Regions from separate parts of the Kitasatospora cineracea genome, predicted to be linked through region 2. Evidence: riboswitches for the same ligand, from Rfam matches in the RefSeq annotation. Region 2 holds a riboswitch; each other region holds the start of a gene.
The links. A riboswitch is a leader RNA that binds a small molecule or an ion and turns the genes downstream of it on or off. The one in region 2 is predicted to bind cobalamin.
Positions count from the first base shown of each region.

Region 1 (10,403 bases), on a different contig from region 2:
GTGGCGCCCCGGCGGACCGTCTCGGACCAGTCGAGCACCGGGGAGTCCAGCACCAGCCCGGCGATCCGGTCCCGCCAGGTGGAGCGGGCGGCGGTGTGCAGGGCGACGGTCGCGCCGACCGACCAGCCGTACAGCACCACCTGGCCCGCGCCCTGGGCCAGCGCGTACCGGACGGCGACGTCGACGTCCTCCCACTCGGTCTCGCCGAAGTGGCCCAGGCCGTCGGGCGAGGGCGGCGCGTCCGCGTCGCCGCGGTAGCTGACGGTCAGGGTGGGCAGCCGCAGCGCGTGCAGCAGCGGCAGCACCGGCAGGGCCTGCTCGCGGCCGGTGCCCGGGCCGTGCACCAGGACCACCCAGGTGCCGCGGATGCCCGCGGTGCGCCAGGCCGGCAGGTTGCCGAGGTCGCTGGCCACCGCGACGTCCGCGTAGTCCAGCCCGAGCGCGGTGCGCGGGTCGCCGAGCAGCACCCGCGGGGTGACCCGGACCTCGGTGCCGACCGCGAGGGTGCCGCCGTCGGCCCGCTCCAGCCGCCGGGTGACCCGGCCGCCGCCACTGCCGAGCACCTCGCCGACCACGGCGTGGCCGTCCTCGCCCCACTCCAGCGCGTAGTGCCCGCGGCGCAGGGTGTCCGGCGTCGCGGTCAGCACCACCCGGCCCGGCCCGAGGTCGTGCACCTCGACCGGGGCGGGCGCGAACACGACCTGCGCGGAGCCGGGGCGCACCACCCGGTCCGAGACTCTCCGGCCGAGCAGCAGGAAGGCCGCCGCTCCGGTTCCTGCGGCGGCGGCTGCGACGACGGCTGCGGTTCCCCAACGCATGGCGGTCTCCCGGGTGCTGGCGGTCCTGTGCTCCCAGTGCACCTGCCCGCAGAGCGGACGGCGAATCGGGGCGGCGCTGCGGGTGACCGGACGGGGCGGCGGCGCGGGGCGGTCAGGGCGTCCCGTCGGCCCCGGCCTCGGCGAGGAGGTGCCAGAAGCGGGCGGTGGGGTCGGGGCGGGTCGGGGCGGGGGCGGCGCCCCAGGAGGTGGGGGTGTGGTGCTCGGACTGGAGGGTGGCGAGGACGTGTTCGAGGACGGCGGGGGCGACCGGGACCAGGCGGGCGACGGGGTGGAGTTGGGCCTGCCAGCGGCCCTGGACGACCTGGCGGAGGCGGGCGTCGAGGTCGGCGGTGCGGCCGGTGAGGCGGATCAGGGTGGGCAGGTCGAGGGCGAGGACCCGGGCGAGCAGGCGGGTCTGGTCCTCGTTGCCGGTCCAGCGTCCGGTGGTTTCGGTCTGCCGGTAGGTGGTGGGGGTGAGGCCGAGCAGGCGGGCGGCCTGGTCCCGGGTGAGTTCGCGGGCGATCCGGTGGTCGCGCAGGGTGGCCGGGGCGGTGCCCATCAGCCGGACGGGCGGGCACCACAGGGTGCGGGCGAGGGCGGTCAACTGCTCCTCGGTGGGCGGGAGCAGGCCGTCCTCCCAGCCGAGGACGTGCCCGGGCAGCAGCCGCACGCCGTGGGCGGCCAGCCCGGCCGCGACCTGCTCGACCGTCAGGCCGAGCGCGGTGCGGTGGGCGCGGGCGGCGGCCGGGGAGAACGGCACCGGCGCGGGGGCCGGCGGCTGTCTGCGTCGCATGCCTGCCGACGCTAGGTGCGGGGGTGGTCGGGCCACAGCCGCGGATGGCACGAAACGGGGGCGCGGCCGGGGCCGGGCGGTTGGGCGAACCGACGACCGGGGCGGGCGGTCAGGCGCGGTCGTGGAGGGTGATGTGGTAGCCGTCGGGGTCGGCGAAGGTGAAGGTCCGGCCGAAGGGGCCGTCGACCGGTGCGGAGACGATGGGGTGGCCGTCGGCGGCGAGGGCGTCGTGGACGGCCTGGACGTCGGTGGCGTGCAGCCAGAGCGCGGTGCCGAGGCCGGGCCGGGCGGCGGAGTCGAGGTCGGTGCCGGGGACGAGGTCGCGGAGGGCGAACGCGATCGGCCGGGTGGTGAAGACGACGGCGTGCGGGGGGCCGGCCGGCGAGCGGACCAGGCCGAGGTAGTGCTGGTAGAACGCCTGCGCGGCGTCGAGGTCGCGGACCTGCAGCGAGATGAAGTCGGGGCCGGTGACGGGCATGGCGGGGTTCCTCTCCTCCGTGTCAGATTCCTGACACGGATCAACGTATGTCAGACTTCTGACATGAGTCAAAGCGGCGGCGGCATCGATCTGGACACCTCACTGGGCTACCTGCTGAAGGAGGCTTCGAGCGTCCTGCGCTCGGCCATGGAGGAGGTGCTGCGGCCGCTCGGCATGACCGTGACGCACTACTCCTGCCTCGAACTGCTGGCCCAGCGGCCGGGCATGTCGAACTCCGAACTGGCGCGCGGCGCGTTCGTGACCCGGCAGTCGATGAACGTGCTGCTCCAGCACCTGGAACGGGAGGGGGACGTGGTCAGGCCCGCGGCGGCGCCGGTCGGGAAGGCCCTGCCGGCCCGGCTCACGCCCCGCGGGCGGCGGAGCCTGGAGGAGGCGAGCGCGGCAGTCCGCTCGGTGGAGGTCAGGATGCTGGCCGGGATGACCGAGGCCGAGCAGGCGGACGCGCTCCGGAGCCTGCGGAGCATGATCCACTCCCTGCGCGGGGGGAGTGCCGGCAGCTGAGTCGGCGGCGCCGATCGGATCCTCAACTGCCTTTCACATAAGGCGAGTTGGGGGAATCGGCGGCGAAAGTTTCACGGGGCGCGGACCGGAGGATTGACGGCGTCCGGTCAGTCTGGGTGGATGCGGTGGGAGCGCTCCCGAAGTACTCCACTCCCCTTCTTCCCCCGGAGGAGCAACGATGGCAGGACAGCGCAGGCGACGGGCCGGGCGCCCGGGTGCGGGGCTGGTGGCAGGCGTGCTGGTGGTGGCCGGTGCGGGCTGGGCGGTCCAGCAGCAGGCGGTGGCGGCGGGCGGGTGCCGGGTGGACTACACGGTCGTCAACGCCTGGCAGGGCGGTTTCGGGGCGGACGTGAAGGTCACCAACCTCGGTGCGGCCGTGACGAGTTGGACGCTGCAGTGGTCGTTCGGCAACGGCGAGCAGGTCACCCAGGCGTGGAACGCGGACGTGACCGCGGGCAGTACGCAGGTCACCGCGAAGAGCCTGGACTACAACGGCTCGGTGGCGTCCGGCGCCACCGTGGGGTTCGGGTTCAACGGCTCGGTGCCGGGCGCGGCCGCAGTGCCCTCCTCGTTCACCTTCAACGGGACGGTGTGCACCGGGAGTCCGACCGCCACCCCGTCACCGGGCAGCTCCCCGTCGGGGACGCCCGCCGGGCAGGGGCGGCAGGTGGAGAAGCTGGACCGCGGGCTGGTCTCGGTGCGCAGCGGGACGGCGAACCTGGTGTCCTGGCGCTGGCTGGCCACCGACCCGGACGACGTGGCGTTCAACGTGTACCGGGACGGCGCCAGGGTGAACGCCGCACCGCTGGCCACCGCGACGGACTACCTGGACGCCGGCGCGCCGGCCGGGGCCTCGTACACGGTGCGGGCGGTGGTGGGCGGGGTCGAGCAGGCCGCCTCGCCGGCCTCGGTCGGCTTCGCGGACGGCTACCGGGACGTGCCGATCACGCCGCCGCCCGGCGGGTCGAACGCGAGCGGCTCCTACACGTACGAGGCGAACGACGCGAGCGTGGGCGACCTCGACGGGGACGGGCAGTACGAGTTCGTGCTGAAGTGGAACCCGACCGACGCCAAGGACAACTCGCAGTCGGGCTACACCGGCGACACCTACCTGGACGCGTACGAGCTGGACGGCACCCGGCTGTGGCGGATCGACCTGGGGCGCAACATCCGCTCGGGCGCGCACTACACGCAGTTCCAGGTGTACGACTACGACGGCGACGGGCGGGCCGAGGTCGCCGTGAAGACCGCGGACGGCACGGTGGACGGCGCCGGGCGGACCATCGGCAGCGCCACCGCCGACCACCGCAACTCCAGCGGGTACGTGCTGTCCGGGCCGGAGTTCCTGACGGTCTTCGACGGGCGCAGCGGCGCCGCGCTGCAGACGGTGGACTACGACCCGCCGCGCGGCACCGTCTCGGCCTGGGGCGACTCGTACGGCAACCGGGTGGACCGGTTCCTGGCCGGGACGGCGTACCTGGACGGCTCGCGCCCGTCGCTGGTGACGGCCCGCGGCTACTACACCCGCACCGTGATCACGGCCTGGGACTGGCGCGGCGGCAAGCTCACCGAGCGGTGGAGGTTCGACACCGACGCCTCCGGCAACGGCGCCTACGCGGGCCAGGGCGACCACCAGTTGGCGGTCGCGGACGTGGACGGCGACGGGCGGGACGAGATCGTCTACGGGGCGATGGCCGTGGACGACGACGGGCACGGGCTGTGGAACACCGGGCAGGGGCACGGCGACGCGATGCACGTCGGCGACCTCGACCCGAGCCGCCCGGGCTTGGAGGAGTTCAAGGTCGACGAGACCACCACCAAGTACTCGGCCTGGTTCGCCGACGCCCGGACCGGCCGGATCCTGTGGCACCAGCCCGACTGCGGCTGCGACAACGGGCGCGGCGTCTCCGACGACGTGTACGCGGGCAGCCCGGGCGCCGAGTCCTGGTCGTCCGGGGTCAGCGGGCTCTACAGCGCCCAGGGGCAGGACGTCGGGCGCAAGCCGGGTTCGGCCAACTTCACGCTCTGGTGGGACGGCGACCCGGTGCGCGAACTGCTCGACGGCACCCACGTCGACAAGTACGGCACCGCGGCCGACACCCGGCTGCTGACCGCCTCGGGCGTGCACGCGAACAACGGCACCAAGGCCACCCCGTCGCTGTCCGCCGACCTGTTCGGCGACTGGCGCGAGGAGGTGGTGTGGCCCACCACCGACAACCGGGCGCTGCGGATCTACTCCACCCCCGTGCCGACCCCGCTGCGGATCACCACGCTGATGCACGACGTGCAGTACCGGGAGGCCGTCGCCTGGCAGAACACCGCCTACAACCAGCCGCCGCACCCGGGTTTCTTCCTCGGCGACGGCATGCCGACCGCGCCGCGGCCCGTCGTGCACACGCCCTGACCTGGCACCTCGCCCCTCGGCGGCCCCGGTGGCCGTATGTGACCAACCCCTCCACCCGCTCGGTTGACTGCCTCGAACCGGGCGTGGTGGGATCTTCGGGCCAAACGGAGGCAAGCAGAGGAAGCCGGTGCGAGTCCGGCGCGGTCCCGCCACTGTGACCGGACCACCCCGCGCGGGGGTGACCGGAAGTCAGGAGACTCTGGCCCCCGTTCCGTCGATCCAGGGCGCGGACCCTGAGTGAGGACACGACGCCATGGGGGCTGCCCCGTACCTGGTGGGCGCGGCCGCGGGATACCTCGCGGACGCCCGGCTCGGAGACCCCCGGCGCGGACACCCCGTCGCCCTGTTCGGCACCGCCGCGGCCCGGCTGGAGCGCCGCCTGTGGCGCGACCACCGCGGGGCCGGGGCGCTGCACACCGCGCTCGCCGTCGGCACGGTCGCGGCCGGGGCGGCGCTGGCCGTCCGGGCCGTCCGGCGCTCCCCCGTCGCGGCCGGGGCGCTGGCCGCCGGGGCCGCCTTCACCGTGCTGGGCGGGACGTCGCTGACCCGGGAGGCCACCGCGATCGGGCGTTCGCTGGCGGACGGCGACCTGGCCGCCGCGCGCGAGCGGCTGCCGCACCTGTGCGGGCGCGACCCGTCGGGCCTGGACGAGCAGCAGGTGGCCCGGGCGGTGGTCGAGTCGGTCGCCGAGAACACCGCCGACGCGGTGGTCAACGCCCTGGTCTGGGGCGGCGTCGCGGGCGTGCCCGGGCTGCTGGCGTTCCGGGCCGTCAACACGCTGGACGCCATGGTCGGGCACAGGTCGGCCCGCTACCGGCGCTTCGGCTGGGCCGCGGCCCGGCTCGACGACGTCGCCGGGTGGCCGGGGGCGCGGCTGACCGCGCTGCTGGCCGTCGCCGCGTCCGGCGCGCCCGGGCGGGCCTGGCGGGTCTGGCGGCGGGACGGCTCCGCGCACCCGAGCCCCAACGCGGGCCAGGCGGAGGCCGCGTTCGCGGGGGCGCTGGGCGTGCAGCTGGGCGGCACCCTGCGGTACGGCGAACGGGTCGAGCACCGGCCGGTGCTGGGCGCGGGCCTGCCGCCGGTCGGCACGGCCGACATCGAACGGGCCTGCCGCCTCTCGCGCCGGGTCGGCGCGCTCGCGCTGGCGGCCACGCTGGCCCTGCGGGCACTGGGCGGACGGCGGCGCAGGTGACCCCGCCGCGGTGCGGGCTGATGGTGCGACTGACATTGCCGGCACGGGACTTCGGCATGCCGCCGTCCGCCGCGTGCGGTTCCGCGAGCCCCGGTCGGGGCGTCTCGAAAGGAGTTCGCCGGTGAACGGCGCGCTGCTGGTGGCCGGTACGACCTCGGACGCCGGGAAGAGTGTGGTGACGGCGGGGATCTGCCGCTGGCTGGCCCGGCAGGGGGTGCGGGTGGCGCCGTTCAAGGCGCAGAACATGTCGCTGAACTCGTTCGTGACGGTCGACGGGGCGGAGATCGGGCGGGCGCAGGCGATGCAGGCGCAGGCCGCGGGGGTGGCGCCGGAGGCGGCGATGAACCCGGTGCTGCTGAAGCCGGGCGCGGACGGGCGCAGCCAGGTGGTGCTGCTGGGGCGGGCGGTCGCGGAGGTCGGGGCGCTGGACTACCGGGAGCGCAAACCGGTGCTGCTGGAGCGGGCGCTGGAGTGCCTGGCGGACCTGCGCGGGCGCTTCGACGTGGTGGTGTGCGAGGGCGCGGGCTCCCCGGCGGAGATCAACCTGCGGGACCGGGACATCGCCAACATGGGCCTGGCCTCGGCGGCCCGGCTGCCGGTGGTGGTGGTCGGGGACATCGACCGCGGCGGGGTGTTCGCGTCGATGTTCGGGACGCTGGCGCTGCTGTCGCCGGACGACCAGGCGCTGATCGCCGGGTGGTTCGTCAACAAGTTCCGCGGTGACGCCCGGCTGCTGGCGCCGGGCCTGGAGATGCTGCGGCAGCTGACGGGGCGTCCGGTGCTGGGGACGTTCCCGATGCTGCCGGGCCTGTGGCTGGACGCGGAGGACTCGCTCGGCCTGGCGTCGGTGGCGTCCCGTCCGGCGGCGGGCGGGCCGGTGGGGGCTCAGGTGCTGCGGGTCGCGGTGGTGCGCTTCCCCGGCTGTCGAACTTCACCGACGTGGACGCGCTGGCCCAGGAGCCGGGCGTGCTGGTGCGCTGGGCGACCCGCCCCGAGGAGCTGGCGGACGCCGACCTGGTGGTGCTGCCCGGCACCCGGGCCACCGTCGCGGACCTGGCCTGGCTGCGCGCGCAGGGCCTGGCCGGGCCGCTGGCGGCGCGGGTCGCGGCGGGGCTGCCGGTGCTGGGGGTGTGCGGCGGCTACCAGATGCTGGGGCGGGAGATCGTCGACGCGGTGGAGTCGAAGTCGTCCGGCCCGGTGGCCGGCCTGGGGCTGCTGCCGACCCGGGTGGTGTTCGGCGCGGAGAAGGTGCTGGCCCGGCCGTCGGGGGTGGCGCTGGGCGAGCCGGTGGAGGGCTACGAGATCCACCACGGCGTGGTGGCGGTCGAGGGCGGCGAGGTGTTCGTCGCGGACGCCGCCGGGCGGGCGCTGGACGGCTGCCGGACCGGCTCGGTGTGGGGCACCACCTGGCACGGCCTGCTGGAGAACGACGCGTTCCGCCGGGCGTTCCTGACCGAGGTGGCCCGGGCCGCCGGGCGCTCCTTCGTCCCGGCGCCGGACACCTCGTTCGCCGCCGCCCGCGAGCAGCAGCTCGACGCGCTGGGCGACCTGGTGGCCGAGCACGCCGACACCGACGCGCTGTGGAAGCTGATCGAGAACGGGGCACCGGCGGGTCTGCCGTTCGTGCCGCCCGGGGCCCCGGCCCCGCTGGAGATGGGGAGTAGCAAGTGACCGAGGCCCGTTATCCGTTCACGGCGATCGTGGGCATGGACGACCTGCGGCTGGGGCTGCTGCTGAACGCGGTCTCGCCGGCCGTGGGCGGGGTGCTGGTGCGGGGCGAGAAGGGCACCGCGAAGTCGACGATGGTGCGGGCCCTGGCGGGGCTGCTGCCGTCGATCGGGGTCGTGGCGGGCTGCCGGTTCGCCTGCGACCCGGCGGCGGTGGACCCGCAGTGCCCGGACGGGCCGCACCGGGGCGCGGACCGGGGTGAACGGCCCGCGTTCCTGGTGGAGTTGCCGGTCGGCGTGTCCGAGGACCGGGTGGTCGGCGCGCTGGACCTGGAGCGGGCCCTCGCCGAGGGCGTGAAGGCGTACGAGCCGGGGCTGCTGGCGAAGGCGCACCGCGGGGTGCTGTACATCGACGAGGTGAACCTGCTGCAGGACCACCTGGTGGACCTGCTGCTGGACGCGGCCGCGATGGGGCGCTCGTACGTGGAGCGCGAGGGCGTGTCGGTGCGGCACGCGGCCCGGTTCCTGCTGGTGGGGACGATGAACCCGGAGGAGGGCGAGCTGCGGCCGCAGCTGCTGGACCGGTTCGGGCTGACGGTGGAGATCGCGGCGACCCGGGACGCGGACGAGCGCGCCGAGGTGGTGCGCCGGCGGCTCGCGTACGACGCCGACCCGGCCGCCTTCGCGGCGCGCTGGGACGGGCGGGAACGGGAGCTGGCCGAACGGATCACCGCCGCACGGGAGTTGCTGCCAGACGTCGAGCTCTCCGACCTGGCGCTGCGTCAGATCACCGCGGTGTGCGCGGCGTTCGAGGTGGACGGCCTGCGCGCGGACATCGTGATGGCGCGCACCGCGGTGGCGCTGGCCGCCTGGGCGGGGCGCACCGAGGTGCTGGAGGAGGACGTCCGGACGGCGGCCCGGCTGGCGCTGCCGCACCGGCGGCGGCGCAACCCGTTCGACGCGCCCGGGCTGGACGAGGAGCAGCTGGACCGGACGCTGGCCGAGCACCAGGGGGAACCGGACGGCGACGGCGACGGGCCCGACGACGGCGGCGACGGCGGTCCCGACGGCGGCGGCCCGGACGGCGGCGGCCCGGACGGCGGCGGCGCACCGGAGCCCGGCGATCCCCACGTGCCGTCCGGGGAGGCGAGTTCGGACGATGCCCCCGCCCCGCCGCAGCAACGCCCGGGCGGCGGGCGGGAGTCGGCGCCGGTGGCGGCCGACCGGCCGTACCGCACCCGGCTGTTCAAGGTGGACGGCACCGGCCGGGGCGCGCAGGGCCGGCGCTCCCCCGCCGAGACGGACGCCGGGCACACCATTCGGGCCCGCCGCCCGCAGGGGCGGCTGTCCCGGCTGCACCTGAGCGCGACGCTGCGCGCGGCCGCGCCGCACCAGGCGGCGCGCGGGCGGGCCGGGCGGGCGCTGGTGCTGCGCCGGGACGACCTGCGGGAGCAGGTGCGCCGGGGCCGGGAGTCGAACCTGGTGCTGTTCGTGGTGGACGCCTCGGGGTCGATGGCGGCCCGGCAGCGGATGACGGCGGTCAAGGGCGCGGTGCTGTCCCTGCTGATGGACGCCTACCAGCGGCGCGACAAGATCGGCCTGGTGACGTTCCGCGGCGCGGGCGCGGAGCTGGCGCTGCCGCCGACCTCCTCGGTGGAGGTGGGCGCGGCCCGGCTGGAGCAGCTGCCGACCGGCGGCCGGACGCCGCTGGAGGCGGGCCTGCTGCGGGCGCACGAGGTGCTGCGGGTGGAGCGGCTGCGCGACCCGGACCGGCGCCCGCTGCTGGTGGTGGTGACCGACGGCCGGGCCACCGGCGGCAAGGACGCGCTGCCGCGGGCCCGCCGGGCGGCCGGCCTGCTGGCCGCGCAGGGCGTGGCCGCGGTGGTGCTGGACTGCGAGTCGGGCCCCGTCCGGCTGGGCCTGGCACGGGAGTTGGCCGCGCACCTGAACGGTGACGCAGTGAGCCTGGACGAGCTGCGGGCCGAGGGCGTGGCCTCGCTGGTGCGGGAAGCACGGACGACGACGATGACGCGAAAGGCGGCGTGAGCAGCATGCCCAAGGGAGTGGCGGAGAACGTCCCGGACGACGGCCTGACGACGCGTCAGCGCCGGACCCAGCCGATCACGGCGGTGCACACCGGGCCGGGCAAGGGGAAGTCGACGGCGGCGTTCGGGATGGCGCTGCGGGCCTGGAACCAGGGCTGGCCGGTCGGGGTGTTCCAGTTCGTGAAGTCGGCGAAGTGGAAGGTCGGCGAGGAGAACGCGCTGCGGGTGCTCGGCGAGTCCGGGCAGGGCGGCACGGTGGCCTGGCACAAGATGGGCTCGGGCTGGTCCTGGGTGCAGCGCGACATCGAGTCCTCCGAGGAGGCGGCCCGGGAGGGCTGGGAGCAGGTCAAGCGGGACCTGGCGGCCGAGACGTACCGGTTCTACGTGCTGGACGAGTTCACCTACCCGCTGCACTGGGGGTGGATCGACGTGGCCGAGGTGGTCGAGGTGCTGCGGGAGCGGCCGGGCAGCCAGCACGTGGTGG
Region 1 covers NZ_RJVJ01000002.1:1,390,210-1,400,612, forward strand. The annotation lists gene EDD39_RS32390 (alpha/beta hydrolase family protein) at 1-818, opposite strand, end outside; gene EDD39_RS32395 (helix-turn-helix domain-containing protein) at 931-1,611, opposite strand; gene EDD39_RS32400 (VOC family protein) at 1,721-2,089, opposite strand; gene EDD39_RS32405 (MarR family winged helix-turn-helix transcriptional regulator) at 2,153-2,611, shown strand; gene EDD39_RS32410 (rhamnogalacturonan lyase family protein) at 2,790-5,015, shown strand; cobalamin riboswitch at 5,107-5,237, shown strand; gene EDD39_RS32415 (cobalamin biosynthesis protein) at 5,269-6,207, shown strand; partial or broken gene EDD39_RS32420 (cobyric acid synthase) at 6,329-7,878, shown strand; gene EDD39_RS32425 (putative cobaltochelatase) at 7,914-9,920, shown strand; gene cobO (cob(I)yrinic acid a,c-diamide adenosyltransferase) at 9,926-10,403, shown strand, end outside.
Region 1: another riboswitch for cobalamin. It lies ahead of EDD39_RS32415 (cobalamin biosynthesis protein); the one in region 2 lies ahead of EDD39_RS01550 (ribonucleoside-diphosphate reductase subunit alpha).

Region 2 (10,403 bases):
GGCGACGTCACCCGCCTCGAGGTGGTCAGCGGTTCCTCCTACCCGGGCAACCTGGCGCTCGGCGAGGTCGACGACACCGACCTCACCGAGCGGGTCGCCCGCTCCATCGGCTTCGACCTGTCCAGCGTCGGCGTGAACCTCAACTACGCGCCCGACGCGGACGTCAACTCCAACCCGGACAACCCGGTGATCGGCGTCCGCTCCTTCGGCGGCGACGGCGAGCTGGCCGCCCGGCACACCGCCGCGTACGTCCGCGGCCTGCAGTCCGCGGGCGTCGCGGCCTGCGCCAAGCACTTCCCCGGCCACGGCGACACGGCCGGCGACTCGCACCTCGGGCTGCCCCGGATCGACCTGGCCCTGGACCAGTTCGCCGCGCACCTGCTGCCCTTCCGCGCCGCCATCGCGGCCGGCGTGAAGAGCATCATGACCGCGCACATCCTGTTCGACGCCTACGACGCCCAGCTGCCCGCGACCATGTCGCAGCGCATCCTCACCGGCCTGCTCCGCGAGGAGCTCGGCTTCGACGGGCTGATCGTCACCGACGGCATCGAGATGGGCGCCATCTCCGGCACCCACGGCGTCGCGGCCGGCTCGGTCCGGGCCGTCGCGGCCGGCGCCGACACCATCTGCGTCGGCGGCGGCCTGCAGGACGAGGACGCCTTCGTCTACCTGCGCGACGCCCTGGTCTGGGCGGTCCGCGAGGGCCGGCTGTCCGCCGAGCGGCTGCACGAGGCCGCCGAGCGCAACCGGGCCGTCGCCCGCTGGTCGTCCGGGCTGCGGGCCTCGCTGGTCGGCCAGCAGGCCGAGGTCGGCGTCGGCCTGACCGCCGCCCGCCGGGCGCTGCGGGTCACCGGCGAGCTGCGCCCGCTGGGCGGCGTCCCGCACGTGGTCGAGTTCTCCCCCGGCGCGAACATCGCGGCCGGCGACGAGACCCCGTGGGGCGTGGCCGGCCCGCTGGCCGAGCTGGTGCCCGGCACCACCTCCAGCCGGGTCGCCCCGCCCGCGACCGTGACCGAGGGCTCCGGCCTGCTGCACGTCGCGGTGGCCGCCGAGGACGCCGAGATCGACACCGCCCCGCTGCTCGGCGCGGCGGTCGGCCGCCCGCTGGTGCTGGTGGTGCGCGACGCGCACCGGCACGGCTGGATGCGCCGGGCCGCGCTGGCCCTGGTCGAGCACCGGCCGGACGCGGTCGTGGTGGAGATCGGCACCGCCCACGGGACGGCCGAGCTGTTCGCCCCGAGCGGGGTGACCACGCTGGCCACCTACGGCGGTTCGCGGGTCTGCGCGATCGCCGCCGCGGAGGCCCTGGCGGGGCTCGCGGTGACGGCCGCCAAGGCCGGCTGAGACACTCGGGGCGGGCCCGGGGCGGGCGCCAGGCGCCCGTTCCGGGCCCGTCGCGTACCCGCCCGCGGGCCCGCCGCGGGGGCGCGAATGCGGCCGGGGCTCACCTCCGGTCTCCCGTGCGTGCAAACATGTGCTGTTACATAGGACTTAGGGGTCCGTTAAGGGACCGCCTCCAACGAGGAGTGAGAGCTGCCATGAGTGGCGACAGGGACACGGCGGCGCTCGCCGAGGGCTCCACCGTGCCGACCCAGACCGGCCCTGCCACCGCCACGGCCCGGGTCCCCAAGTACTACGGGCTCAAGCGGCACCTGCTGCAGCTGACCGAGACCCAGCCGGCCGGCACGCCGGTCCCGCCGGAGCGCGCGCTGGCCGCCCAGTTCGACACCTCGCGCACCACCGTCCGGCAGGCCCTGCAGGAGCTGGTCGTCGAGGGCCGGCTGGAGCGCATCCAGGGCAAGGGCACCTTCGTGGCCAAGCCGAAGGTCGCCCAGGCCCTCCAGCTCACCTCGTACACCGAGGACATGCGGGCCCAGGGCCTGGAGCCGACCTCCCGGCTGGTCGAGGTCGCCTACATCTCGGCCGACGACCGGCTCGCCCCGCTGCTGGACATCAAGCCCGGCGGCCGGGTGCTGCGGATCGAGCGCCTGCGGCTGGCCAACGGCGACCCGATGGCGATCGAGGTGGCGCACCTGTCCGCCAAGCGCTTCCCCGCGCTCCGGCGCAACCTGGCCAAGCACAACTCGCTGTACACCGCGCTGCGCGAGGTCTACGGGGTGACGGTCGCGGAGGCCGAGGAGACCATCGAGACCACCCTGGCCAACCCGCGCGAGGCCGGCCTGCTCGGCTCCGACCTGGGCCTGCCGATGCTGCAGCTGTCCCGGCACTCCTTCGACGCGGACGGCGCGCCGGTCGAGTGGGTGCGCTCGATCTACCGGGGCGACCGCTACAAGTTCATCACCCGCCTGAACCGGCCGTCCTGAACCGGCCGTCCTGAACCGGCCGTCCTGAACCGGCCGTCCTGGACCGGGCGGCCCGGCCGGGCGGCCCGGCGGCCTGACCTGTTCGGGGTACCGGGGCGATCCGGGTTGACAGGGTAGTGACACGGGTCGCTCCGCTGCCCTAGCCTCTCGGGGACCTTTCGATCACCGAGGGTGCTGCTCGGCGGGCGCACAGGCATGTGCGTTGCGGTGCCACTGAGGTGACTCCTCGTCATCCGGGAGCCGCTCGTGTCGTCGTCGCAAGTCCCTGCCCCGGGCGCACCGCCCGTGGTCTCCCCCGCCCGGGTGCTGGCGGGCCTGTGCCTGCTGGTGCCGATCGTGGTGGTGCTGTGGGTGCCGTCCTACAGCAAGACCTCCCCCGAGTTCGGCGGCCTGCCGTTCTTCTACTGGTACCAGCTGATGTGGGTGCCGGTGTCGGCGCTGTTCACCGGTGCCGCGTACCTGCTGATCCGGCGCGACGAGGCGGCCCGCAAGGCCGCCTCCGCCGGCTCCGGACCGGCCCTGCCCGCCCGGCCGTCGGACGGGGGGCTGTCGTGAAGCACGTGGACTGGACCGCGATGACGGTCTTCCTGCTGTTCTTCGCCGCGGTGACGGTGATGGGCTTCCTGGCCTCCCGCTGGCGCCGGGCCGCGGACGCCGAGCACCTGCACGAGTGGGGGCTGGGCGGCCGGAGCTTCGGCACCTGGATCACCTGGTTCCTGCTGGGCGGCGACCTGTACACCGCGTACACGTTCATCGCGGTGCCGGCGGCGATCTACGCGGCGGGCGCGGCGGGCTTCTTCGCGGTGCCGTACACGATCATCGCGTACCCGCTGGTGTTCCTGTTCCTGCCCCGGCTGTGGTCGGTCTCGCGGGTGCACGGGTACGTGACGCCGGCGGACTTCGTGCGCGGCCGGTACGGCTCGCGCGGGCTGTCGGTGGCGGTGGCGCTGACCGGCATCCTGGCGACCATGCCGTACGTGGCGCTGCAGCTGGTGGGCATCCAGGCGGTGCTGGACGTGCTGGGCGTGGGCGGCAGCGGCAACTGGTTCCTGAAGGACCTGCCGCTGTTCATCGCGTTCGGCGTGCTGGCCGCGTACACGTACTCCTCGGGGCTGCGGGCGCCGGCGCTGATCGCGTTCGTCAAGGACGCGCTGATCTACATCGTGATCATCGTGGCGGTGGTCTACATCCCGATGCGGCTGGGCGGCTACGGGCACGTGTTCGACGCGGCGCAGCACAAGTTCGCCACGCCGGGGCCGACCGGGAAGCCGAGCGGGGCGCTGGTGGTCGGGCCGTCCGGGCAGTGGGCGTACGCGACGCTGGCGTTCGGGTCGGCGCTGGCGCTGTTCATGTACCCGCACTCGGTGACGGGCGTGCTGGCGTCGAAGTCGCGCAACACGGTGCGCCGGAACATGGCGATCATGCCGGCGTACTCGCTGATGCTGGGGCTGCTGGCGCTGCTGGGCTTCCTGGCGATCGCGGCCGGGGTGGGCAAGGGCGTGAAGGGCTACAACAGCCAGCTGGCGGTGCCGCAGCTGTTCGCGGACATGTTCCCGTCCTGGTTCGCCGGGGTGGCGTTCGCGGCGATCGGGATCGGCGCGCTGGTGCCGGCCGCGATCATGTCGATCGCGGCGGCGAACCTGTTCACCCGCAACGTGTACAAGGAGTTCCTGAAGCCGGACGCGACGCCGGCCGAGGAGACCCGGGTGGCGAAGATCGCCTCGCTGCTGGTGAAGGTCGGCGCGCTGGTGTTCGTGCTGCGGATGGACAAGCAGGTGGCGATCAACTTCCAGCTGCTGGGCGGCCTGTGGATCCTGCAGACCGCGGTGGCGCTGGTGGCGGGCCTGTTCACCCGGTGGTTCCACCGCTGGGCGCTGCTGGCGGGCTGGGCGGTCGGCATGGTGTACGGCACCTGGATGGCGTGGGGGGTGTCCTCGGCGGCCACCAAGCACTTCGGCGGCAGCAACGCGAAGATCCCGGTGATCGGGGAGACCGGCTACATCGGTCTGACCGCGTTCGTGCTGAACCTGGCGGTGGCGGTGGTCCTGACGCTGGTGCTGCGGGCCCTGAAGGCCCCCGAGGGGGCCGACGAGACCTCGAAGGCGGACTACTCCGCGGAGGCCGGCGACGAGGCCGTGGAGCGCGCTCCACAGCCCGCGGCGGCGCACTGACGCACCGGGGGCGCAGACCTCCCCACCGTGCGCCCTGTGGTCGCGCCGTTGCCCCGATCGACACTGGGGTGACGGCGCGACCATCTGTTATGACTGCCCGTTCACTGGAGAGACCCGGGAGAGACGGGCGCACCGCACGCGCCACCGACCACGGGGAGCCGCCGCCATGACCGACCTCACCACGGTACGCAACGGGCACCGACCGGAGGCCCCGCAGCCGGACGGGGGGCCGAGACTGCCCTCGGTCCTGATCGCCACCCGGCACGGGGAGTCCACCGCCAACGTGGAGTTCCGGCACGCGGACGCCAGCGGCGCGCTCTCCGTCCCGATCACCTGCCGGGACGCCGACATCCCGCTCTCCCTGCACGGCCAGGACCAGGCCCGCGACCTGGGCCGCTGGTGGGCCGGGCGACCGCCCGCCGACCGGCCCCGCTCGGTGTGGTGCTCGCCGTACGTGCGCACCGCGGAGACCGCCCGGATCGCGCTGGCCCAGGCGTCCGGGCTGGGCGCCGTCCCGGTCGGGCTGCCGGTGCGCTACGACGAGCGGCTGCGGGACCGCGAGCTGGGCGTGCTGGAGATGCTGACCAAGGCCGCGATCGAGCGCGACCACCCGGCGGAGGCCGAGCGGCGGCGCCGGATGGGCGAGCTGTACTACCGGCCGCCGGGCGGCGAGTCCTGGCTGGACGTGGCGCTGCGGGTGCGCGACCTGCTGCGCGACCTGGGCGAGGAGGAGGCGGGCCGGCCGGTGCTGGTGGTGGCGCACGACTGCACGGTGCTGATGCTGCGGCACGTGCTGGAGCGGCCGGCCGAGGAGGAGCTGCTGGCGCTGCCGCCGGTGGCGAACTGCTCGACCAGCCTGTGGCGGTCCCGCGAGGGGCGGCTGCGCCCCGCCGGGTGGAACCGGACCGAGCACCTGTCGCCCTGAGACCGGCCCGCCCCGGCCCGGCCTGCCCCGGCCCACCCCGCCGGCTGCCGCAGCGCCCCGCTCGGGCTCCCTGGTGCTGCGGCCTGACGACAGCTTCCCGGCTCCCGGCTCCCGGCAACAGCTTCCCGAGCCCGACCGCCCTGCTCCTGCTCCCGTCCCGTCCCCCCGTCCCCGTCCTCCGCCCCCGTCCCGTCCCTCCGTCCCGGGTCCGTGGTGCGCAGCCTCAGGCGTCCTGGTGCTGCGGCCCGGTGACCCGGCGCGGGCCGCCGAAGGCCCGCCGGTAGGCCTGCGGGGTGGTGCCGAGCCGGCGGCCGAAGTGGTGCCGCAGGGTGGCGGCGTTGCCGAAGCCGCAGCGGGCGGCGATCGCGTCCACGCCCTCCCCGGTGGACTCCAGCAGGCGCTGCGCGAACAGCACCCGTTGGCCGGTGAGCCAGCGGTGCGGGGTGGTGCCGGTCTCCTCGCGGAAGCGGCGGGCGAAGGTCCGCGGCGACATGTGGGCGAGCCGGGCGAGCTGGTCGACGCCGGTCTCCCGGTCGAGGTGGCGGCGCATCCACTCCAGCACCCCGGCCAGCGACTCGCCGCCGCCCTCGGGCACCGGGCGGTTGATGAACTGGGCCTGCCCGCCGTCCCGGTGCGGGGCGACCACCATCCGGCGGGCGATCTCCCGGGCCACCTCGGCGCCCTGCACCTTGCGGACCAGGTGCAGGCAGGCGTCGATGCCGGCGGCGGTGCCGGCCGAGGTGATCACCGGGTGGTCGTCGACGTACAGCACGCCGGGTTCGACGGTGCTCAGCGGGAAGCGCTCGGCCATCAGGTCGGCGTAGCGCCAGTGGGTGGTGCAGCGGCGGCCGTCGAGCAGGCCGGCCGCGCCGAGCAGGAAGCTGCCGGAGCAGATCGACAGCAGGTGGGCGCCGCGGTCGTGGGCGGCCCGCAGCGCCGCGCAGAGCGCCTCGGGGTAGTGGGTGCGGATGCCGGTGGCGGTGGCGATCACCAGGTCGGCCTCGGCGATCCGTTCGGGGCCGTGCGGGACGTCGACGGTGAAGCCGGCGTGGGTGCGCATCGGGCCGGGGCGGTCGCCGACCAGGGCGAAGTCGTAGACCGGCAGGCCGGACTCGCTCCGGTCCAGGCCGAACACCTCGCAGGCCACCCCGAGTTCGAAGGGGTGGATCTCTTCCAGCACGACGACGGCGACGTTGTTCAGCATCCGCATGGGGCCAGGATGGCAGTGGCAGGATTTCGTGGCAATGGTGCGTTCCTGCCACTCGTGGCGGCCCCGGCCCGCCGGGACAGTGGAGGCATGACCACCGCGCTCGCCCTGCTGGGCCTCATCGGCAGTTTCGGACTCCTCGGCGTCCTGGTCGGCCGCGACCTGGACCGCAACGGCCGGACCGGCCGCGACGTCGTGCACCGGCCGACCGGCTACCCCTTCGACCCGGACCTGGCCGATCCCCGCCGGGGGCCGTCCGGCACACTGTCCGGATGCACTCCCCGACCGTCCGCCGCGCCCTGGAGCGCGACCTCGCCGGAGCCGGGGAGGTCAGCGTCGAGGCCTTCGTCGGCGACGGCCACACCCGCCCCGACTCCCCGTACGTCGACCTCCTGCGCGACGCCGCCCGCCGCGACCGGGAGGCCGAGGTCCTGGTCGCCGTCGACGACGCGGGAGCCGTGCTCGGCTGCGTGACCTTCGCGCCCGGCGGCACCGCGTGGGCGGACGTCGCCGGGCCCGGCGAGGGCGAGATCCGGATGCTCGCGGTCGGCGCGGCGGCCCGCGGCCGCGGCGTCGGCCGGGCGCTGGTGGCGGCGGCGATCGGGCGCAGCCGGGAACTCGGACTGGCCGGGATGGCGTTCTCCACCCGGCCGTCGATGACCGCCGCGCACCGGATCTACGACGCGCTGGGCTTCGTCCGCACCCCCGGGCGGGACTGGTCGGCGGCGCCCGGAATGGACCTGTGGGTCTACACGATGCGGTTCTGAGGCGGTTCCCGGGCAGTTTCGTTGTCTACGCGCGGCACCGCCGACGCGACACGCGCTACTACATCTGGTGCTTCCAGATCCAGCCACCACAACATGTATGCTCACTCTCGCTGTCGACGCAGGGGAATCCGGTGGAAGTCCGGGACTGCCCCGCAACGGTGAGCGGGCTGCAGCGACGCCCGCGCAGTCCGAGGACCTGCCGACGGTGTGCGACACGGCATCCCCGCAGACGCCATGCAGCACAGCTTTGCCGTCCGGTCTCGCGGGCGGACCGGGGGTGGTCTTCGGCGCGCCGGAACGCGTTCTCGTTCCTTCGTGCTGCCCTCCCCTGGCCGCGTGCGGTCCCGGACACCCGAGCCACGTCCGCCGCCGCCACAGGAGAGAGTGCGCCTTGACCGTCGCCGCCTCAGTCACCCTGCCGTCCCAGGGATCCGCCGACGCCTTCACCGATCCCGGTGCGGCGCTGCTCCGGCTGCTCACCGACCGCAGCACCGACCTCCCCCAGGTGGACCCCGGCCACGTCGCCGCCGCCGCGCTGCGCGGCCGCCACGCCGGTTCGGACTTCGCCGAGCTGCGCGGGCTGGCCGTGGAGGCCGCCGCGTCGATGATCGCCGAGGACCCGCAGTACTCGAAGCTGGCCGCCCGCCTGCTGGCGCTGGAGATCCGCGACGAGGCCGCGACCCAGCAGGTCACCTCGTTCTCCTCCTCGGTGGCCGTGGGCCACGCCGAGGGCCTGATCGGCGACGCCACCGCCGCGTTCGTGGCCGAGCACGCCGGCCTGTTCGACTCGCTGATCGACGAGGCGGCCGACGACCGCTTCGAGTACTTCGGCCTGCGCACCGTGCAGTCCCGCTACCTGCTGCGCCACCCGATCACCCGCAAGGTCGTCGAGACCCCGCAGCACTTCCTGCTGCGGGTGGCGGCGGGCCTGGCGGTCGGCACCACCGAGGAGTCGGTGCGCGAGGTCGCCGAGCTGTACGCCCTGATGAGCCGGCTGGAGTACCTGACCAGCTCGCCGACGCTGTTCAACTCCGGCACCCGGCACCCGCAGATGTCCTCCTGCTACCTGCTGGACTCGCCGCTGGACAACCTGGACTCGATCTACAACCGGTACGCGCAGATCGCCCGGCTGTCCAAGCACGCCGGCGGCATCGGCCTGTCCTACTCGCGGATCCGCTCCCGCGGCTCGCTGATCCGCGGCACCAACGGCCAGTCGAACGGCATCGTGCCGTTCCTGCGCACCCTGGACTCCTCCGTGGCGGCGGTCAACCAGGGCGGCCGGCGCAAGGGCGCGGCCTGCGTGTACCTGGAGACCTGGCACGCCGACATCGAGGAGTTCCTGGAGCTCCGCGACAACACCGGCGAGGAGGCCCGCCGGACCCACAACCTGAACCTGGCGCACTGGATCCCGGACGAGTTCATGCGCCGGGTCAACGCCAACGCCGACTGGTCGCTGTTCTCCCCGGCGGACGTGCCGGAGCTGGTCGACCTGTGGGGCGCCGAGTTCGACGAGGCGTACGTGAAGGCCGAGCTGGCGGGCAAGGCCGTGCGCACCATCCCCGCGCAGACCCTGTACGCCCGGATGATGCGCACCCTGGCGCAGACCGGCAACGGCTGGATGACCTTCAAGGACGCCTCCAACCGGGCCGCCAACCAGACCGCGCTGCCGGGCCGCACGGTGCACTCCTCGAACCTGTGCACCGAGATCCTGGAGGTCACCGACGACTCCGAGACCGCGGTCTGCAACCTCGGCTCGGTCAACCTGGGCGCGCACGTCGCCCCCGGCGCCACCGCCGCCGACCTGTTGAACGCGATGGACTGGGACCGCCTGGACGCCACCGTCCGCACCGCGGTGACCTTCCTCGACCGCGTGATCGACATCAACTTCTACCCGACCACCGAGGCCGGGACGTCCAACTCCCGCTGGCGCCCGGTCGGCCTGGGCGTGATGGGCCTGCAGGACGTCTTCTTCCAGCTGCGGATCGACTTCGACTCCGCCGAGGCGGTCGCCCTCTCCACCCTGATCGCCGAGCGCATCATGCTCACCGCGTACGAGCGCTCCGCCGACCTGGCCGAGCAGTTCGGCCGGCACGAGGCGTACGGCGAGACCCGGGCCGCCCGCGGCCAGCTGCACGTCGACCACTTCGGTGCCGCGAACCCGCAGTGGACCGAGCGCTGGGACGCGCTGCGCGCCCGGATCGCCGAGGTCGGCCTGCGCAACTCGCTGCTGCTCGCCATCGCCCCGACCGCGACCATCGCGTCCATCGCGGGCGTCTACGAGTGCATCGAGCCGCAGGTCTCCAACCTGTTCAAGCGCGAGACCCTGTCCGGCGAGTTCCTCCAGGTCAACCCGTACCTGGTGCGCGAGCTCAAGGAGCTGGGCGTCTGGGACCAGACCACCCGGGACGCGCTGCGCGACGCCAACGGCTCCATCCAGGAGTTCAACTGGCTGCCGCAGGAGGTCCGTTCGCTGTACCGCACGGCGTGGGAGCTGCCGCAGCGCGCGCTGATCGACCTGGCCGCCGCCCGGCAGCCGTACATCGACCAGAGCCAGTCGCTGAACCTGTTCATGGCGGCGCCGACCATCGGCAAGCTCTCCTCGATGTACTCCTACGCCTGGAAGGTCGGTCTGAAGACCACCTACTACCTGCGCTCCCGCCCGGCGACCCGGATCGCCCAGGCCGCGTCCGGAGCCGCCCGCACCGCCGCCCCCGTCCCGGTGCAGACCCCCTCCCTCTCCCAGGCCGAGCAGGACGCCATCGCCTGCTCGCTGGAGAACCCCGAGTCCTGCGAGGCCTGCCAGTAATGAGCTCCGAAGACCAGAAGAAGATGCTGCTCGACCCGGGCTTCGAGCTGACGCTGCGTCCGATGCGCTACCCGTCGTTCTACGACCGGTACCGGGACGCGATCAAGAACACCTGGACCGTGGAGGAGGTGGACCTGCACTCCGACGTCGCCGACCTCGCCAAGCTCTCCGAGGGCGAGCGGCACATGATCGGCCGGCTGGTC
Region 2 covers NZ_RJVJ01000001.1:347,626-358,028, forward strand. The annotation lists gene EDD39_RS01515 (glycoside hydrolase family 3 protein) at 1-1,344, shown strand, start outside; gene EDD39_RS01520 (GntR family transcriptional regulator) at 1,539-2,324, shown strand; gene EDD39_RS01525 (DUF3311 domain-containing protein) at 2,571-2,879, shown strand; gene mctP (monocarboxylate uptake permease MctP) at 2,900-4,495, shown strand; gene EDD39_RS01535 (histidine phosphatase family protein) at 4,662-5,420, shown strand; gene EDD39_RS01540 (helix-turn-helix domain-containing protein) at 5,644-6,624, opposite strand; gene EDD39_RS01545 (GNAT family N-acetyltransferase) at 6,900-7,394, shown strand; cobalamin riboswitch at 7,486-7,612, shown strand; gene EDD39_RS01550 (ribonucleoside-diphosphate reductase subunit alpha) at 7,786-10,200, shown strand; gene EDD39_RS01555 (ribonucleotide-diphosphate reductase subunit beta) at 10,200-10,403, shown strand, end outside.

Region 3 (10,403 bases), 3.8 Mb from region 2:
GGTTCACCGGCGTGGAGCGCGGCCCGCTGGCGGCGATGCGGGCGGCGGGGGAGGCGGCGCTCGCGGGCTGAGGCACCCGGCGGCTTCCGGACGTTCGCTGTCCGCCACCCGGACCGTGGCCCCGGTGGCCTGCGGGACGTGAAAGGATCGGAGTTCGCCCGCCGTGTTCCCGCGGCCGGGCAGGACGAGACGCCGGGCCGGCCGCCGTTCACGGCGCGGGCCGCTGACGAAGGAGCTTTCGGTGGGTAGCTTGCGCTGGCTCACGGCGGGGGAGTCGCACGGCCCCGCTCTGGTCGCGACGCTGGAGGGCCTGCCGGCCGGGGTGCCGGTCACCACCGCGATGGTGGCCGACGCACTGGCCCGCCGCCGGCTCGGTTACGGCCGCGGTGCGCGGATGAAGTTCGAGCAGGACGAGGTGACCTTCCTCGGCGGCGTCCGGCACGGCGAGACCATGGGCTCCCCGGTGGCGGTCATGGTCGGCAACACCGAGTGGCCGAAGTGGGAGCAGGTCATGTCGGCCGACCCGGTCGACCCCGAGGTGCTGGCCGGCCTGGCCCGCAACGAGGCGCTGACCCGCCCGCGCCCCGGCCACGCCGACCTGGCCGGCATGCAGAAGTACTCGCTCGACGAGGCCCGGCCGATCCTGGAGCGCGCCAGCGCCCGGGAGACCGCGGCCCGGGTCGCGCTCGGCGCGGTCGCCCGCTCCTACCTCAAGGAGACCTGCGGCATCGAGATCGTCAGCCACGTGGTGGAGCTGGCCGCCGCCAAGGCCCCGGCCGGCGTGCTGCCGCTGCCCGCCGACGAGGCCCGCCTGGACGAGGACCCGGTGCGCTGCCTGGACGCCGACGCGTCGAAGGCGATGGTCGCCGAGATCGACCAGGCCCACAAGGACGGCGACACCCTGGGCGGCGTGGTCGAGGTGCTGGCGTACGGCGTGCCGGTCGGCCTCGGCTCGCACGTGCACTGGGACCGCCGGCTGGACGCCCGGCTCGCGGCCGCGCTGATGGGCATCCAGGCGATCAAGGGCGTCGAGGTCGGCGACGGCTTCGACCTGGCCCGGATCCCCGGCTCGCAGGCGCACGACGAGATCCTGCCGACCGCCGAGGGCATCAAGCGCGCCTCCGGCCGCTCCGGCGGCACCGAGGGCGGCCTGTCCACCGGCGAGCTGCTGCGGGTGCGGGCCGCGATGAAGCCGATCGCCACCGTCCCGCGCGCCCTGCAGACCGTGGACGTGCGCACCGGCGAGCCCGCCAAGGCGCACCACCAGCGCTCCGACGTGTGCGCCGTCCCGGCGGCCGGCATCGTCGCCGAGGCGATGGTGGCGCTGGTGCTGGCGGACGCGGTGGCGGAGAAGTTCGGCGGCGACAACGTCTCCGAGACCCGTCGCAACGTGCAGTCCTACCTCGAGAACCTGATCGTCCGGTGAGCGAGCGGAGCGAGCAGTCAAGCACGAGCCGCTGTCGGTCACGACGCGACGAGCGAAGCGGGGAGTGGACATGACCGCACCGGCCATCGTGCTGGTCGGCCCGCCCGGCAGTGGCAAGTCCACCGTCGGGCGGGTCCTCGCCGAACGCCTCGGCCTGCCGTTCCGCGACACCGACGCCGACGTCGAGCGGACCGCGGGCAAGCCCATCCCGGAGATCTTCGTCGACGAGGGCGAACCGCACTTCCGGCAGCTGGAGCGGGAGGCCGTCCGGGCCGCCGTCACCGGCTTCCCGGGCGTGCTGGCGCTCGGCGGCGGCGCCGTGATGGCGGAGGAGACCCGGGCGCTGCTCGCCCCGCTGCCGGTGGTGTTCCTGGAGGTGGCGCTCGGCGACGCGGTCAAGCGGGTCGGCCTGGACGCCCCCCGCCCGCTGCTCGCGGTCAACCCCCGGGCCCGCTGGCGCGAACTGATGGAGGCCCGCCGCCCGCTCTACCTGGAGGTCGCCACCGCCGTGGCCGACACCGAGGGCCGCACGCCCGAGCAGGTCGCCGACGCCGTACTCGAAGCACTGGAGTTGAAGAACCCCCATGTCTGACGCCGACGTTGTCAGGATCCAGGTGGCCGGCAGTGACGGCCACGCCCCGTACGAGGTGCTGATCGGCCACCAGCTGCTGGGCGAGCTCGCTCCGCTGATCGGCCCGAAGGCCAAGCGGGTCGCGGTCATCCACCCGGAGGCGCTGGAGGCCACCGGCGAGGCGATCCGCGAGGACCTCGCCGCGCAGGGCTACGAGGCGATCGCCCTCCAGGTGCCGAACGCCGAGGACGCCAAGAGCGCCGAGGTCGCCGCGTACTGCTGGTCGGTGCTCGGCCAGACCGGCTTCACCCGCAGCGACGTGGTGGTCGGCCTCGGCGGCGGCTCCACCACCGACCTGGCGGGCTTCGTCGCGGCCACCTGGCTGCGCGGGGTGCGCTGGATCTCGGTGCCCACCACGCTGCTCGGCATGGTCGACGCGGCCGTCGGCGGCAAGACCGGCATCAACATCGCCGAGGGCAAGAACATGGTCGGCGCCTTCCACCCGCCCGCGGGCGTGCTGGCCGACCTCGGCACCCTGGAGACGCTCGGCAAGCACGACTACGTCTCCGGCCTGGCCGAGGTGATCAAGGCCGGCTTCATCGCGGACCCGGTCATCCTCGACCTGATCGAGGCCGACCCGGAGGCCGCCACCAGCCCGGCCGGCCCGCACACCCTGGAGCTGATCCGCCGGGCCATCCAGGTCAAGGCCGACGTGGTCTCCGGCGACCTCAAGGAGTCCGGCCGCCGCGAGATCCTCAACTACGGCCACACCCTGGGCCACGCCATCGAGCGCAACGAGCGCTACAAGTGGCGGCACGGCGCGGCGATCTCCATCGGCATGGTCTTCGCCGCCGAACTCGGCCGCCTGGCCGGGCGGTTGGACGACGCCACGGCCGACCGGCACCGGGCCGTGCTGGCCTCCGTCGGCCTGCCGCTCACCTACCGCGCCGACGCCTGGCCGAAGCTGCTGGACGCCATGAAGATCGACAAGAAGTCGCGCGGCGACCTGCTGCGCTTCGTCGTCCTGGACGGCCTGGCCAAGACCTCCATCCTGGAGGGCCCGGACCCGTCCGTGCTGGTCGCCGCCTACGGGGAGGTCTCCGGATGAGCACGCCCGTCCTGGTGCTGAACGGCCCCAACCTGGGCCGGCTCGGCTCCCGCGAGCCCGACGTGTACGGCTCCACCTCGTACGCCGGGCTGGTCGAGCGGTGCACGAAGCTCGGCGCCGAACTGGGCCTGGCGGTGGAGGTCCGGGAGACCAACTCCGAGGCGGAGATGGTCGGCTGGCTGCACGAGGCGGCGGACGCCGAGACCCCCGTGGTGATCAACCCCGGCGCGTTCACGCACTACTCGTACGCGATGCGGGACGCCGCCGCGCAGCGCACCGCGCCGCTCATCGAGGTGCACATCTCCAACCCGTACACCCGCGAGACCTTCCGCCACACCTCGGTCATCGCGGCCGTCGCCTCCGGCACCATCGCCGGCTTCGGCCTCGGCTCGTACGAACTCGCCCTGCGCGCCCTCGCGGAGCAGCTCACCACCCGCTGAGCGCCCCCTCGGCCCGGTGGCGGACTTGTGCCCGCCACCGGGCCGACGTGTACATTCGGCGCAGGGAGGTGACGGTGAGCCAGTACGCGCAGAACCAGCACGCGGGGGGCCAGGTGCCGCCACGACCTGCGGCGTCGCCGCAGCCGACGGGCCCTCACCCGCCGTACCCGGGCGCCACCCAGGCGATCCCGACGCTGGGACCGACGGGGCCCCGCCCCGACCGTCCGACCGTCCCGCTCAAGGCCGTCGGGCCGATCGCCCCCGGCGGCACCGGGCACTTCCTGCTCCCGACCGGAGGCACGGTCCAACTGCCCGCCCCGCCGCCGCCGCAGCAGCCCGCGTTCCCGGCCCCGCCGCCCACCGGCCCGCTCGCCGTCCTGCTGATCGGCCCGGCCGGCGCGGGCAAGACCACCGTGGCCCGCCACTGGGCCGAACGCCGGCCCACCCCCACCGCGCACATCAGCCTCGACGACGTCCGCGAATGGGTCCAGTCCGGCTTCGCCAACCCGCAGTCCGGCTGGAACACCGCCTCCGAGGCCCAGTACCGGCTCGCTCGCCGCACCTGCGGCTTCGCCTGCCGCAACTACCTCGCCAACGGCATCTCCTGCATCATCGACGACGCCGTCTTCCCCGACCGCCCCGCGATCGGCCTCGGCGGCTGGAAGCGCCACATCGGCCCCGGCATGATCCCCGTCGTGCTGCTCCCCGGCCTCGACCGGGTCCTCACCCGCAACGCGGAGCGCTCCGGCAACCGCCGCCTCTCCGACGACGAAGTCGCCCGCATCCACGGCCGGATGGCCGGCTGGCGCACCTCCGGCCTCCCGATCATCGACAACTCGAACCTGAGCGTCCCGGAGACCGCCGCCGCCCTCGACCACGCCATCCTCAGCCGCCTGCACACCCGCTGAGGCCGCGCGGGGAGATTCCGCTGCGCGGCGGGGGGCGTGGCCACGTTGCCTGCCTTCGGCCCGCCCCGTCCTCGGCCGCCTGCCTGCGCGCCGGGGCCCCGCGGCGGGGGCTGCTGGCGCTTCCGGCCCTCGTGGTCGTCGGCCGTCCCCACGTCCGCTGAGGTTCCGCGGTGAGTGCGGGGGGCCTTCGGCCCGGGCGGGGTCGGCGGTGGTCAGTCCGCGGTGAAGTAGTGGTCCTCGTCCAGGTCGTCGAGCAGGCCCGGGTGCGCGGGCTGCCAGTCGAGCAGGGTGCGGGTGGCTTCGGCGGAGGCGGGCAGGTCGAGGGGGACGAGGCGGGCGAGGAAGCCGAAGTGTTCGGCGGCGCGGGCCTCTTCGACGGGGGCGGTGGGGAGGCCGAGGCGGCGGCCGATGCGTTCGGCGATCTCGCGGAAGGGGACGGCCCGGTCGCCGACGCCGTGCAGGCGGGTGCCGGCGGGGGCGTGTTCGAGGGCGAGGCGGTAGAGGCGGGCGGCGTCCAGGGTGTGGACGGCGGGCCAGTGGTTGGCGCCCTCGCCGAGGTAGCCGGAGACGCCGGTGGCGCGGGCGGTGCGGATCAGGACGGGGACGAAGCCGTGCCGGTCGAGCGAGCTGTGCACGACGGGGGGCAGCCGGACGACGGAGGAGCGCACACCGTCCGCGGCGGCGTCGACGATCGCCTGTTCGGCCTCGGTGCGCGGGGCGCCGGGGGCGACCACGCTCTCCAGCGAGGGCCGGCCGGGGGTGTTGCCGGCGCCCGTGCCGCCGGTGCCGACCAGCGGCTTCCCGGTGCCCGCGAGCGCCTCGACCAGGGCCCGGACGGCCTTCAGGTCGTCGGCCATCGCGCCGGCGTAGTCGCCGCCGAGCATCGCCTCGTGCTTGAAGGCGAGGTGCACCACGCCGTCGGCGGCCGCGGCGGCGTCCCGCAGGCCGTCGAGGTCGTCGAGGTCGCCGCGCCGGACGTCCGCGCCGAGGGCGGTGAGGGCGGCGGCGGAGGCGTCGGAGCGGGCCAGGCCGGTGACCCGGTGGCCGGCGGCGAGCAGGTCGGGGACGAGGGCGGAGCCGAGGTGGCCGCTGGCTCCGGTGACGAAGACGTGCATGGGTGGACCTCCGGAGATCCGAAGTGATGAGACTTTGTCCCATCACCATAGCCCGCGGAGTCCGATGATGCGACCAAGTCCTGTCACGTAGAATCCGGGCATGGCCAGATGGGACCCGAACGCGCGCGAACGGCTGGAGCGCGCCGCGCTCGAACTCTTCGTCCGGCAGGGCTACGACCGCACCACCGTCGCCGAGATCGCCGAGCGCGCCGGCCTGGCCAAGAGCACCTTCTTCCGGCACTTCGCCGACAAGCGCGAGGTGCTCTCCGGCGGCGACGCCCTGGTCCGCCTGCTCACCGACGCGGTCGCCGCCACCCCGCCCGGGGCGGGCCCGCGGCAGGCCGTCGAGGCCGCGCTGGCCGCCGCCGGGGAGCGCGCCTTCACCGCCGAGCGCCACGGGGCCGTCCGCGAGCGCCAGCAGGTGGTCGCCGCCAACCCGGAGCTGACCGAGCGCGAGCTGCTCAAGCGCGAGGCCCTCGCCACCGCCCTCACCGCCGCGCTGCGCGAGCGCGGCACCCCCGACCCGGCCGCCGGCCTCACCGCCGAGCTCGCCCTGCTCGCCCTGCGCGCCGCCCTCGCCGCCTGGACCGCCCGCCCCGGCCAGGACTTCACCGCCCTGGCGCTGGCCGAGCTGGCCGCCCTGTGCGAAGCCGCCGCCGCCCTCTGAGGCGGCGGCCCGGGCTGTCCGAGCGGCCTGGGAGAATGGACTCCTCGCCACCACCACGACCGAGGAGTTGACCGCCGGTGCCCGAGGGGCATGTGATCCACCGCCTGGCCAGGGAGAACGACGAGCTGTTCGGAGGGCGCCCGGTGCGGGTGTCCAGCCCGCAGGGGCGCTTCGCGGAGGGGGCCGCGCTGATCGACGGGCGGGTGCTCGACGAGGCGGAGGCGCACGGCAAGCACCTGTTCCTGGGCTTCGGCGAGCACTGGCTGCACGTGCACCTGGGGCTGTACGGGAAGTACGACTTCGGGGCGGGCGAGGCCCCGGCGCCGGTCGGCCAGGTCCGGCTGCGGATGGTGAACGACAGCGGCTACGCCGACCTGCGCGGCCCGACCGCCTGCGAGCTGCTCACCCCCGCCGAGAAGGCGGCCGTCCACCGCCGCCTGGGCCCCGACCCGCTGCGCCCCGGCGAGGCGGGCGACGCGGCCTGGCAGCGGATCTCCCGCAGCGGCAGCACGGTCGCCGCGCTGCTGATGGACCAGAAGGTGCTGGCCGGCGTCGGCAACGTGTACCGCGCCGAGGTGCTGTTCCGGCTCGGCATCAGCCCGCACCGGGCCGGCCGCGAGCTGTCCCGCGCCGAGTGGGACGCGATCTGGGCGGACCTGGTGGCCCTGATGCACGACGGCGTGGCCGCCGGCCGGATCGACACCGTCCGCCCCGAGCACACCCCGGAGGCGATGGGCCGCCCGCCGCGGGTGGACGACCACGGCGGCGAGGTGTACGTCTACCGGCGGCACGACCAGCCCTGCCTGGTCTGCGGGACCCCGGTCCGCACCGAGGAGTTGGCGGCCCGGAACCTGTTCTGGTGCCCGCGCTGCCAGCAGTCCTGACGCACCGTCACCACGGCAAGCCTTGACGCAAGGTTGACCCGGTCTTGGGCGAGGGCCCGGAACGGCGCTCCTATTGTCGGGGCCATGCCCGCTCTCCCGTTCCAGGGGCCGCGCCCCACCCCGGCGCTCCCGGTCCTGCCGTACCGCAAGCCCACCCGGGGCCGTGACTACTGGGTGCTGGACGACGTCCTCCCGGACCCGGACGCGGTGCGCGCCCGGCACCTGGCGCGCACCGACTGGGACGAGGGCTACCCGCACCGGCCGGAGTCCTGGCCGGGCCTGCGGGCGATGCCCGGGCTGGAGCCGGAGGAGCTGGCACAGGTCGAGAAGCTGGTCCGGGAGGCCACCGGCGCGGAGCGGATCTGGGCGCTGGGCGAGGCCGAGGGCGGCACCTTCAACCACAACTGCGTGCAGGTGGTGGGCGCGGGGGAGTGCGAGCCGCGCCCGCACACCGACTCGCGCTCGCTGTGCCGCTACGCCGCCGTGCTCTACCTCAACCCGGCCGTCCCCAAGCGCTGCGGCACCAGCTTCTACCGGCAGAGCCTGCCCGGCGGCCGGCTCGGCGGCAACAGCGTGGTCGCCCCGCACAACAACCTGGTGGACGCCCTCGGCACCCGCTTCGTCCCGCCGGACTCCTTCACCGAGGACCTGGCCGTCCCGCACCGCTACAACCGGCTGCTGCTCTACACCGCCAACCTGATCCACACCGCGACCGAGTACCACGGGGCGGTGCTGGCGGAGAAGCGGATGACCTGCGTCTTCTTCTGGATGGCCTGACCTCCCGTCAGCGCGGCCCTGACCAGGCGTGATCTACGCCACCGGACCGGACGCGCCCTTGCCGCCGCGCCCGCGCCGGGCCTACGGTGGGCGGGCCGTGGTGTTCGGGAAGCCGGTGCACTGCGACCGTCACGAGAGTGTTCGGTCGCAGGAGTCCGGAGCGGCCCTCGCCACTGTGATCGGGGAGTCGTCGGCTCCCACCCCGTGCCACTGGCCGCTCGCGGTCGGGAAGGCCGGGAGCCGGCGCGCAACACCCCGTCAGCCAGGAGACCGGCCACGGCATCTCACGAAGTGATCCACGAGGTGCTGGAGCGTGAACGCGGATGACCGCGCCCGAATCGACCCTGCCCGGGGACAATCCCGGCTCCCCCCTTCCCGCCTTCCGCTGGCGGCGCGAGGACACCCTGCGCACGGCCGGGTTGATGGCGGTGATCCTGGCCATGCACGTGGCGGCGTTCGGGACGCTGCTGTTCCTGGTCGCGCCGCACCACTACGCCGTCGGCACCCAGGTGTTCGGCGTCGGCCTGGGCCTCACCGCGTACACCCTGGGCATGCGGCACGCCTTCGACGCCGACCACATCGCGGTGATCGACAACACCACCCGCAAGCTGATGGCGGACGGCCGCCGCCCGGTCTCGGTGGGCTTCTGGTTCGCCCTCGGCCACTCCTCGATGGTGGTGCTGATGGCCGGCCTGGTGGCCGGGGGCGCGGCGCTGGCGGGCACCCTGATGGACGAGGACTCCACCACCCACCGGGTGCTGGGCACCATCGGCACCACCGCGTCCGGCGCCTTCCTCTACCTGATCGCGGCGCTCAACCTGGTCGCCCTGCTGGGCATCTGGCGGGTGTTCCGGGCGATGCGGGAGGGCCAGTACGACGAGGCCGAGCTGGAGAAGCACCTGGCGGCCCGGGGCTTCCTGGCCCGGCTGCTGAACCGGGCCACCCGCTCGATCAGCCGCCCCGGCCAGATGTTCCCGGTCGGCATGGTGCTCGGCCTGGGCTTCGACACCGCCACCGAGGTCACCCTGATGGTGATGGCGGGCTCCGGCGCGGCCTCCGGCCTGCCCTGGTACGCGGTGGTCTGCCTGCCGCTGCTGTTCGCCGCCGGGATGAGCCTGTTCGACACGCTGGACGGCACGTTCATGAACTTCGCCTACCAGTGGGCGTTCTCCAACCCGGTCCGCAAGGTCTACTACAACCTGACCATCACGGGGCTGTCGATCGCGGTGGCCTTCGTGATCGGGACCATCGAACTGGTCGCCGTGCTGCACGACAAGTTCGACCTGGCCGACCCGGTCACCGGCTGGATCGCCGGCCTCAGCCTGGACAACGTGGGCTTCGTGATCGTCGGCCTGTTCGTGGTGGTCTGGGCCGCCGCGATCGGCTACTGGCGGATCGCCAAGCGCTCCCGGACGTTCGCGCAGGCGTCCTGACGGCGCGTCAACCGGTGGCCAGGATCAGCGTCCCGGCCACCGCGAGGCCCGCACCGAGCACCTGCACCCGCAGCAGCCGCTCCTTCAGCAGGCCGCGCGCCATCAGCGCGGTGACCACCGGATAGAGCGAGGCCAGCACGGCCGCCACCGCCACCGACCCCGGGGAGGAGGCGGCCGCGTACAGGCCGTTCGCGGCCACGTCGGCGACCCCGACGGCGGTCAGCGCGGGCAACTCGCGCAGGCCCGCCCGCAGTTCGAGCGACTGCCGGCGGGCCTGCGCGGCCAGCATCCCGGCGCCGACCACCGCGTTGGTCAACCGCTGCACGCACAGCGTCAGCAGCAGCGCGCCGCCCGCCCCGGCGTGCGCGACCAGCGCCAGCACCGCGCCGAAGGCGAACGCGGCGCCCAGCGTCAGCACCAGCACCCGCCGCCCCACCGCGGGCCCGCCGCGCTGCGGACCGCCCGCCAGCGCGACCCCGGCGACCGCCACCGCGATCCCCAACCCCTGGACGGCGCCCGGCCGTTCGCCGAGGAACAGGCCCACCCCGATCGGCACCAGCACGCCGACGGTGGCCAGCGGCGACACCACACCCATCGGCCCGAGCGCCAGCGCCCGGTAGAACGCCAGCAGCGCGAACGGGCCGATCGCGCCCGCCAGCACCGCGTACCAGAGGGCCGGCCCGGCCCCGCCCCACCCGCCGGTGGCGGTCACCGCCACCGCGAGCACCGCGGCGGCGGCCGTCTGCGAGAGCACCACCACCGTCAGCGCGGGCAGCCGCCGGGTGATCGCCCCGCCCCCGTAGTCGGCGACGCCCCACAGCAGGCTGGCGAGCAGTGCGAAGGCGGCGCTCACGGGGCGGCGGCGCAGGAAGCGGACAGCATGGTGGACCTCGCAGTACAGTCGGTGGATCTGTCGATGCCGCCGCAGCATAGTTCAACCCACTGCACTGACCCAACCAGAATATTGGACTGCCCGTGCCGGACGCCGATCTCGTCACCCAGGCCCTCGCCCGCAACCTCAAACGGCTGCGCCTCGAACGCGGCCACACCCTGGACGCCCTGGCCGCCCGCTCC
Region 3 covers NZ_RJVJ01000001.1:4,109,111-4,119,513, forward strand. The annotation lists gene EDD39_RS18690 (shikimate dehydrogenase) at 1-71, shown strand, start outside; gene aroC (chorismate synthase) at 242-1,426, shown strand; gene EDD39_RS18700 (shikimate kinase) at 1,497-2,018, shown strand; gene aroB (3-dehydroquinate synthase) at 2,011-3,105, shown strand; gene aroQ (type II 3-dehydroquinate dehydratase) at 3,102-3,545, shown strand; gene EDD39_RS18715 (AAA family ATPase) at 3,620-4,453, shown strand; gene EDD39_RS18720 (SDR family oxidoreductase) at 4,666-5,568, opposite strand; gene EDD39_RS42100 (TetR/AcrR family transcriptional regulator) at 5,669-6,235, shown strand; gene EDD39_RS18730 (Fpg/Nei family DNA glycosylase) at 6,313-7,119, shown strand; gene EDD39_RS18735 (DUF6445 family protein) at 7,204-7,896, shown strand; cobalamin riboswitch at 7,978-8,189, shown strand; gene nicT (Nickel transporter NicT) at 8,220-9,329, shown strand; gene EDD39_RS18745 (DMT family transporter) at 9,337-10,182, opposite strand; gene EDD39_RS18750 (helix-turn-helix domain-containing protein) at 10,305-10,403, shown strand, end outside.
Region 3: another riboswitch for cobalamin. It lies ahead of nicT (Nickel transporter NicT); the one in region 2 lies ahead of EDD39_RS01550 (ribonucleoside-diphosphate reductase subunit alpha).